Regions from separate parts of the Butyricicoccus sp. AF18-9LB genome, predicted to be linked through region 3. Evidence: predicted binding sites of a transcription regulator. Region 3 holds the regulator's gene; each other region holds the start of a gene.

The links. The regulator LexA, encoded in region 3, represses DNA repair genes until DNA is damaged. The targets are predictions, from matches to a motif close to CNAACANNTGTTNG.
Region 1: the regulator LexA is predicted to act here: its motif matches at 973-986, upstream of iolE (myo-inosose-2 dehydratase).
Region 2: the regulator LexA is predicted to act here: its motif matches at 1,219-1,232, upstream of dinB (DNA polymerase IV).

What each region holds. Positions count from the first base shown of each region.
Region 1 covers NZ_JAQCWA010000036.1:8,036-10,239, reverse strand. The annotation lists gene PGY33_RS13355 (LacI family DNA-binding transcriptional regulator) at 1-782, opposite strand, end outside; gene iolE (myo-inosose-2 dehydratase) at 1,167-2,057, shown strand; gene PGY33_RS13345 (sugar ABC transporter ATP-binding protein) at 2,179-2,204, shown strand, end outside.
Region 2 covers NZ_JAQCWA010000002.1:188,636-190,839, forward strand. The annotation lists gene dinB (DNA polymerase IV) at 1-1,201, opposite strand, end outside; TPP riboswitch at 1,300-1,402, shown strand; gene thiS (sulfur carrier protein ThiS) at 1,475-1,669, shown strand; gene thiF (sulfur carrier protein ThiS adenylyltransferase ThiF) at 1,876-2,204, shown strand, end outside.
Region 3 covers NZ_JAQCWA010000002.1:8,510-10,713, forward strand. The annotation lists gene PGY33_RS01975 (DAK2 domain-containing protein) at 1-66, opposite strand, end outside; gene PGY33_RS01980 (Asp23/Gls24 family envelope stress response protein) at 374-724, opposite strand; gene lexA (transcriptional repressor LexA) at 1,024-1,614, shown strand.

The DNA of each region.
Region 1 (2,204 bases), on a different contig from region 3:
ATACCGCGGATGGACGGCGTGCGTTCGAGCGCGTCGCGCACCTTCTGGTAGCTGAGCGTATAGTCATTGTAGGTTTCAATGATCTGGATATGCCTGCCGGCAAAGCCGCGCTCATACAATCGCTCGCAAAAGCCCTGAAGCCGCATCCGATGGGCATTGAATTCCGGATTGCCGATCGCAATGAGCAGGCTGTCCTCCGGACGCAGATATTTCGCCATCAGCTCGCCGGCAACACGACCGCTGCGGATCAGGTCCTGCCCGATGAAGCACAGCCGGTCGCAGCCGGTCAGGTCGGTGTTCATTGTGACAAAGACGATCCCTTTTTCGCGCAGCTCGTTGATCTTCTGCACGATCGCGGCATGATCCTTCGCACAAACCGCAATGCCGTTCACGCCTTGTCCTGCCAGTACCTCCAGCCGTTCGACCGCCTCCTCCGGCAGCTCGGTTTCGCATTTCTGCACCAGAAATTCCACATTGAAATCGCGCAGAAAGTCCTGTGCGTCCCGCACGCCGCGCAGCAGCTCCTGACGCAGATAGCCGCTTTCGCTGGTCAGCAGCACACCCAGACGGCAAGGCGGCAGTTCAGCCGCCGACCGGCTCAGTCCGAGTGCGTCCGCCTGTTCGGCGCGCGGCGGTGCGTATCCCAGTTCGCGCATGGTGCGCAGCACACGCTCGGCAATTTCCGGCTTGACGTGCGGACGCCCGTTGAGAACGCGGTCCACTGTGCCGCGCGACACACCTGCCCGTTCTGCTATCGTGTTGATCGTTATTCGTTTTGCCATGCTGCAACCGTCCTTTGCTTCTGATAACAGTATCATATCATAGTTTTTCAATTTGTGCCATAGGCACACGAAAAAAACAATACACATTTTTGAAACCCGCAGAAAGCACTAAGATATATCGTAGAACAGCGTCATTTATTTGCTGAATTACAAAAATATCTGCGAATATTGTGACTATATCACAAAATTTCGAACAATCTTTTTTGTATCGGTGGAAATCTGAGTGTGCGCGCTTACAAAACGGAACAAAGTTTGCACAATCCGTATTTTGCAATAAATACAGCATTTTACATGTCATTGACAGTGCAAAAGTATCGTGCTATAAATAAATTGTGCTTAAGGCACAAACTAAAACAAAAGCACAAAACGAGGAGAGCGTGAAAGATGTTCAATAACGTAAAACTCGGCATTGCGCCGATTGGCTGGACGAATGACGATATGCCGCAGCTCGGCGGCGAGCTGACCTTCGAGCAGATGGTTTCCGAAGCAGCGCTTGCCGGCTTTCAGGGCACCGAGGTAGGCGGCAAGTTCCCGACCGACCCGGCAGTGCTCAACAAGGCACTCGACCTGCGCGGCATCAAGATCGCGTCCCAGTGGTTCTCCAGTTTCCTGTGCTCCACGCCGTACGAGGAGAACGAAAAGGCATTCATCAAGCAGCTGGATTTCCTCGAGGCAGTCGGCGCAAGCCGCGTGAACGTCTGCGAACTGACCCGCTGCCTGTTCGCAGAGGAGTGCTCGATGTTCGGCGACAACAAGCCGGTTGCCACCGATGAAGAGTGGGAGAAGCTGTGCGACGGTCTGAACAAGCTGGGCAAGATCGCTGCTGACCGCGGCTTCAAGCTGTGCTTTCATCACCATATGGCGACCGTCGTGCAGACCTTCGAGGAAACCAAGCTCCTGATGGACAACACCGACCCGCGTTACGTTTACCTCTGCTTTGATACCGGTCACTTCACCTTCTCCAAGGAGGACGCCGTAAAGGCGGCCAAGGAGTTCGGCCCGCGTATCGGCTACGTTCACCTCAAGGACATCCGTCCTGACATGATGGAAAAGGCATATGCCGAAGGCTTTAAGTTCCGCAAGGCGGTTCTGGAAGGCTGCTTCACCATTCCGGGTGACGGCTGCGTAGACTATCCGGGCGTATTCAAGGCGCTGCATGACGCGCATTACGAGGGCTGGTTCATCGTTGAAGCCGAGCAGGACCCGGCAAAGGCAAATCCGCTCGAATACGCAAAAATGGCGCGCGAGTATATCCGAAAAACCACCGGAATCTGATATGATTCACTCATTTCTCTCTTTTTTCTTCTGTTCGGGTGCCGCGGTGCTCCAACACTGCGGCTGACCGAACGCAACGAGAGAAAAAACATCATAAACAAACGACAAGGGAGGCGGCGAGATGAGCGAATACTTAGTGGAAATGAA
Region 2 (2,204 bases), 180 kb from region 3:
TTTTATCCTTTTTCTTTACCGAATGCGCGAACACAACTGATTTATCACCGAATTTCTGCCGCAGCGCGTCAACCGTCTGGTCGAGCTTATGCTGACGGTCGCGCTTCTGGATATCCTCGGCGGCGTCAAACAGCGAAAGCTGCTCGCACGACTGATTTTCCGGCAGCAGATTGGCTGCCGTGACCGACAGCAGGCGCACCGGCTTGTCCATCGGCCAGTGCCCGAGCAGCAGCTGCATGGACAGGTCGATGAGCGCACGCGTGGAATTGGTCGGCCGCTCAAGCGTTACCTGCCGTGAGCGGTTGTGAAATTCCGGGTCGCGGATGCCGAGCTGCACGGTCTGGCACACCATGCCGCGCTTTCGCAAACGTCTGCCGACATTGTCGCACAGCGCCGTGATGCCCATGCGGCATTCGTCCGCGCCGAGCAGATTGTGCGCGAACGTCATGCTGTTGCCGACCGATTTGACCTCTCGTTCCGCGTAAAACGAGCGCACAGGCTCATCGTCCTCGCCTCTGGCGTAACGCAGCAGAAGATCGCCGTTTTTGCCCAGAATGCTGTGGATAAACGCCGGATCGCAGGCGGCAAGTTCGCCGATCGTGCGCACGCCCAGTCGGTTCAGCCGGTCGCTGGCGCGTTTGCCGACATACAGGAGTGTGCTCGCGGGCAAGGCCCATACGCGCTGCTTGAAATTTTCGCGCGAAAAGACCGTCGTGCCATCCGGCTTTTTGTAATCGCTGCCGAGCTTGGCGAACGCGCGGTTGAACGATACGCCGACCGAAATGGTCAGCCCGACCTCCTCGCGCATGCGGCGGCGCAGCTCGTCCGCGATATGCTCGCCGGAGCCGAACAGGTGTATCGAGCCGGTGACATCAAGGAAGGATTCGTCAATGCCGAACGGATCGACAAGATCGGTGTACTGCAGGTACAGCTCGTTGCATTTGCGCGAAAACTTCACATATTCGCTCCGATGCGGTGCTACCAGCCGTAAATCCGGGCATTTTCGTTTCGCCTGCCAGATGGTCTCGGCGGTCTGTACGCCGAAGGCTTTGGCCTTCTCGTTCTTGGCGAGAATGATGCCGTGACGGCTCTCCGGATCACCGCAGACGGCGGTCGGTCCGTCGGCAAGCGACGGGTCGAGCAGCGTTTCCACACTCGCGAAAAACGAGTTGCAGTCGCAGTGCAGAATGGTTCGGTCCATCGGTCATCATCTCCTCCCGAACGAATGTTTGCATCGTATAACTGCATTATATCCGAAAAAAATGTGCTTGACAAGTGGGAGAATGAGGTGCATACTGTATTTGCAAGCAAGGGTGCCGTGATGAGCGGCTGAGAGGGCGAGAGCCTAACCTTTTGAACCTGTTGGTTAGCACCATCGTAGGGAAGCTGTCGCATACACTTGAAATTTTAATGCTCCGGTTTTACCGCATGGTGAGACCGGAGCATTTTTTCTTGCGGAAAAGAGGATATTTGCATGAAAGTAAACGGTAAAGAACGTGCCGTTCCCGCAGAGGGCACGGTTCTGGCACTGCTGAAGGAGTTGGGTCACGACCCGCAGCGTGTGGCTGTCGAGAAGAACGGCACCATCATTCCGCGTGCGCAGTTCGCGGAAGAGCAGCTGACCGATGCCGACCATCTGGAAGTCGTATGCTTTGTGGGCGGCGGCTGATACCGCTTCGCGCCAAACTGCAGTTTGGTGCAAGAGGGGACATGTTGCGTAAAACGCGGATATGTCCCAAAGAAATTTGCGCGCTGCGAGCGGTACACAAATTTCTTACTGGTGTGAAAACCGAGATATATGCTCCCGGTTTTCATGGAAATTGCAATGCAATTTCCGATTAAATGCACGCTGCGCGTGATTACAGGAGAATTCCCATGATTTTAACCAAAGAACAACTGCATGACGCACTGGTGGAACGCCACGGCGCGGATATTCAGGCTAAGCTGGACAAGGCGTGTGTCGGCATTGCGGGTCTGGGCGGGCTTGGCTCCAACCTTGCGATTTTTCTGGCGCGGCTGGGTGTCGGTCATCTCATCCTCGTGGATTTCGATGTGGTGGACATCACCAACCTCAACCGACAGCATTACACGATGAAAGATCTCGGCATTCCGAAAACGCTCGCGCTTGTCGAGCAGCTTGAGGCCATCAATCCCTATCTCACCTACGAGACTTACACCGAGCGGGTCGTTCCGTCCAACGTGGA
Region 3 (2,204 bases):
AATGGCGAGTGCGCCCTCGATCACCATGGACCGGTACAGCGCACCGTTGATTTTCTGATCTGCCATTTAATTTAATCTCTCCCTAAAAGTAACCGCGCAGTTGCGCGTAATAAGATTTCGGTTTGCTTGCAAACCGTAACCGCATAGCAGGATTTCCTTAGGGCAATCCGAGCCATTGGTCCCGTCCGCAGACGTCCGCGGTTGTACCGCGGTATTCAAACAGCGGCGTTATGCCGCAACAAAACCCGCGACATGAGCGTGGGTTTTGTTACTCCGACTCAGCGCCCTTGGGGCGCGTCGTTCGGGTATCGGAAGTCAGTTTCTACGGAACTGATTTCCGTATATAGGGGACTTGCGAAGTCCCCTATAGGTGTCAGTCCGCCTTAATACTCTCTACATAGATATCGACGTTCTTCACGTCCACACCGGTCAGACGCTCAACATTGTAGCGTACCTCGCCGATGATAGAGCGGCAGACGGTGGCAATATTCACACCGTGCTCGACTGCAATGTGCAGGTCGATGTTGACACCGCCGTCCACAGCCTCGGTGACCTTTACGCCGCGCGACTGGTTTTCCAGTCCGAGCAGGTGCGCCAGTCCGTCCGACATGGAGCGGATGGTCATGCCTTTGACACCGAAGCAGGAGGATGCTGCGTAACCGGCAATGCCGGCCAGCACCTCGTTGGTAATGTCGATATATCCGAGATCGGTCTTGATGGTCATATAAAAACCTCCCTGCGAGTTAGGGGTGCAGAATGCGGGTCCCCTTGCAATAATCAATACTTTTGCTGTTTATATGATATAACAAAATCATGTAAAATACAAGCAATGCGGTGATGAAACTGCGTTACTTTTTCAACACGGCGGCAGAAAACCGGATAAATTGAAGAATAGTGTCGATTAACGCGGAAAATTCGTGCAGGTTAATACAAACAAATGTTTGCTTATTGCAGCGGATTGCGGTATAATAAGGATAAAATTACGAACGTATGTTCCGACGGAAACAGCAAGGAGTGCCGAAAATGAAGAAGATTTCCGCCAAACAACAGCAGATACTGGATTATATAAGCAGTTATTCCCTTGAACACGGCTATCCGCCTTCGGTGCGCGAGATTGGTGCAGAGATGGGACTGCGGTCGCCGTCCACCGTGCATGCGCACCTGAAAAAGCTGCAGGAGGCCGGTTATCTGGAGCCGAATGAGCATAAATCGCGTGCGCTGACGCCGGTCAGCGGCCCTTCCATGGTGCCGCGCGTGCCGATTCTGGGCCGCGTCACCGCCGGTATGCCGATCCTCGCGGTGGAGGAGTATATCGGCTATGTGCCGTTCGAGCCGGCAGCGGGCGGCGGCGAGTATTACGCGCTGCGCATTCGCGGCGATTCGATGATCGGCGTGGGCATTATGGATGATGATCTGGTCATTATCCGGCAGGATGTGCAGGCGCGCAACGGCGACATCGTAATCGCGCTGCTCGAGGATGAGGCCACCTGCAAGACGCTCAACATCACGCCGGACGGTGTATGGCTCATGCCGGAGAATCCGGCGTATCCGCCGATCAACGGCACCGGGTGCCAGATTTTAGGCGTGGTGAAGGCGGTTTACCGCGAGTATTAAGAGCAGCCTTTTTCAGCATCGGCTGAGCGAGGAGTGCGCTGACGCCGCGCGGGCGCACAAGAGGGTAGACAACCTACGGTTTTCCACCCTCTTGTGAATCACCCCTTTCCCCTTGGAGGGTCTGGCGCAGATTGCCGACATGTGACCGCTCCGAAAAAAGGGAACGGCAGAGGAGTTTTTCTACCGTAGGGGAGCACAGTGTGCTCCCATGTCGAGACATATTCGCAGTGTCGGATACTGTTCTGCTACACAGGCGGTTTACTCTGCGCAGGGCGCGACATACCCGTGTCGCGCAACTCTTTAACGCGTTATACCGCGTGGCACCTGCGAATTAGGCGATTGGTACAATTTATCTTCGTAGGTGCTGTCTATCATAACGCGCTCACGAATTGCGCGGCACTGTTATGCCGCGCTTGCGTGGATTTAACCGTATGTGTAGCAGTCGGGTATCTGACCCTGCGAACAGGTTTCGAAAGACACGGAAGAAAAAATCCTCTGTCGTACTCTTATTTTCGAAGCTGTCGCCGGTCTCTGGTCTGCGTCAGGCTATCAAATAAGGGAAAGGTAGGAGTCCAAAGAGGAAGGGCACT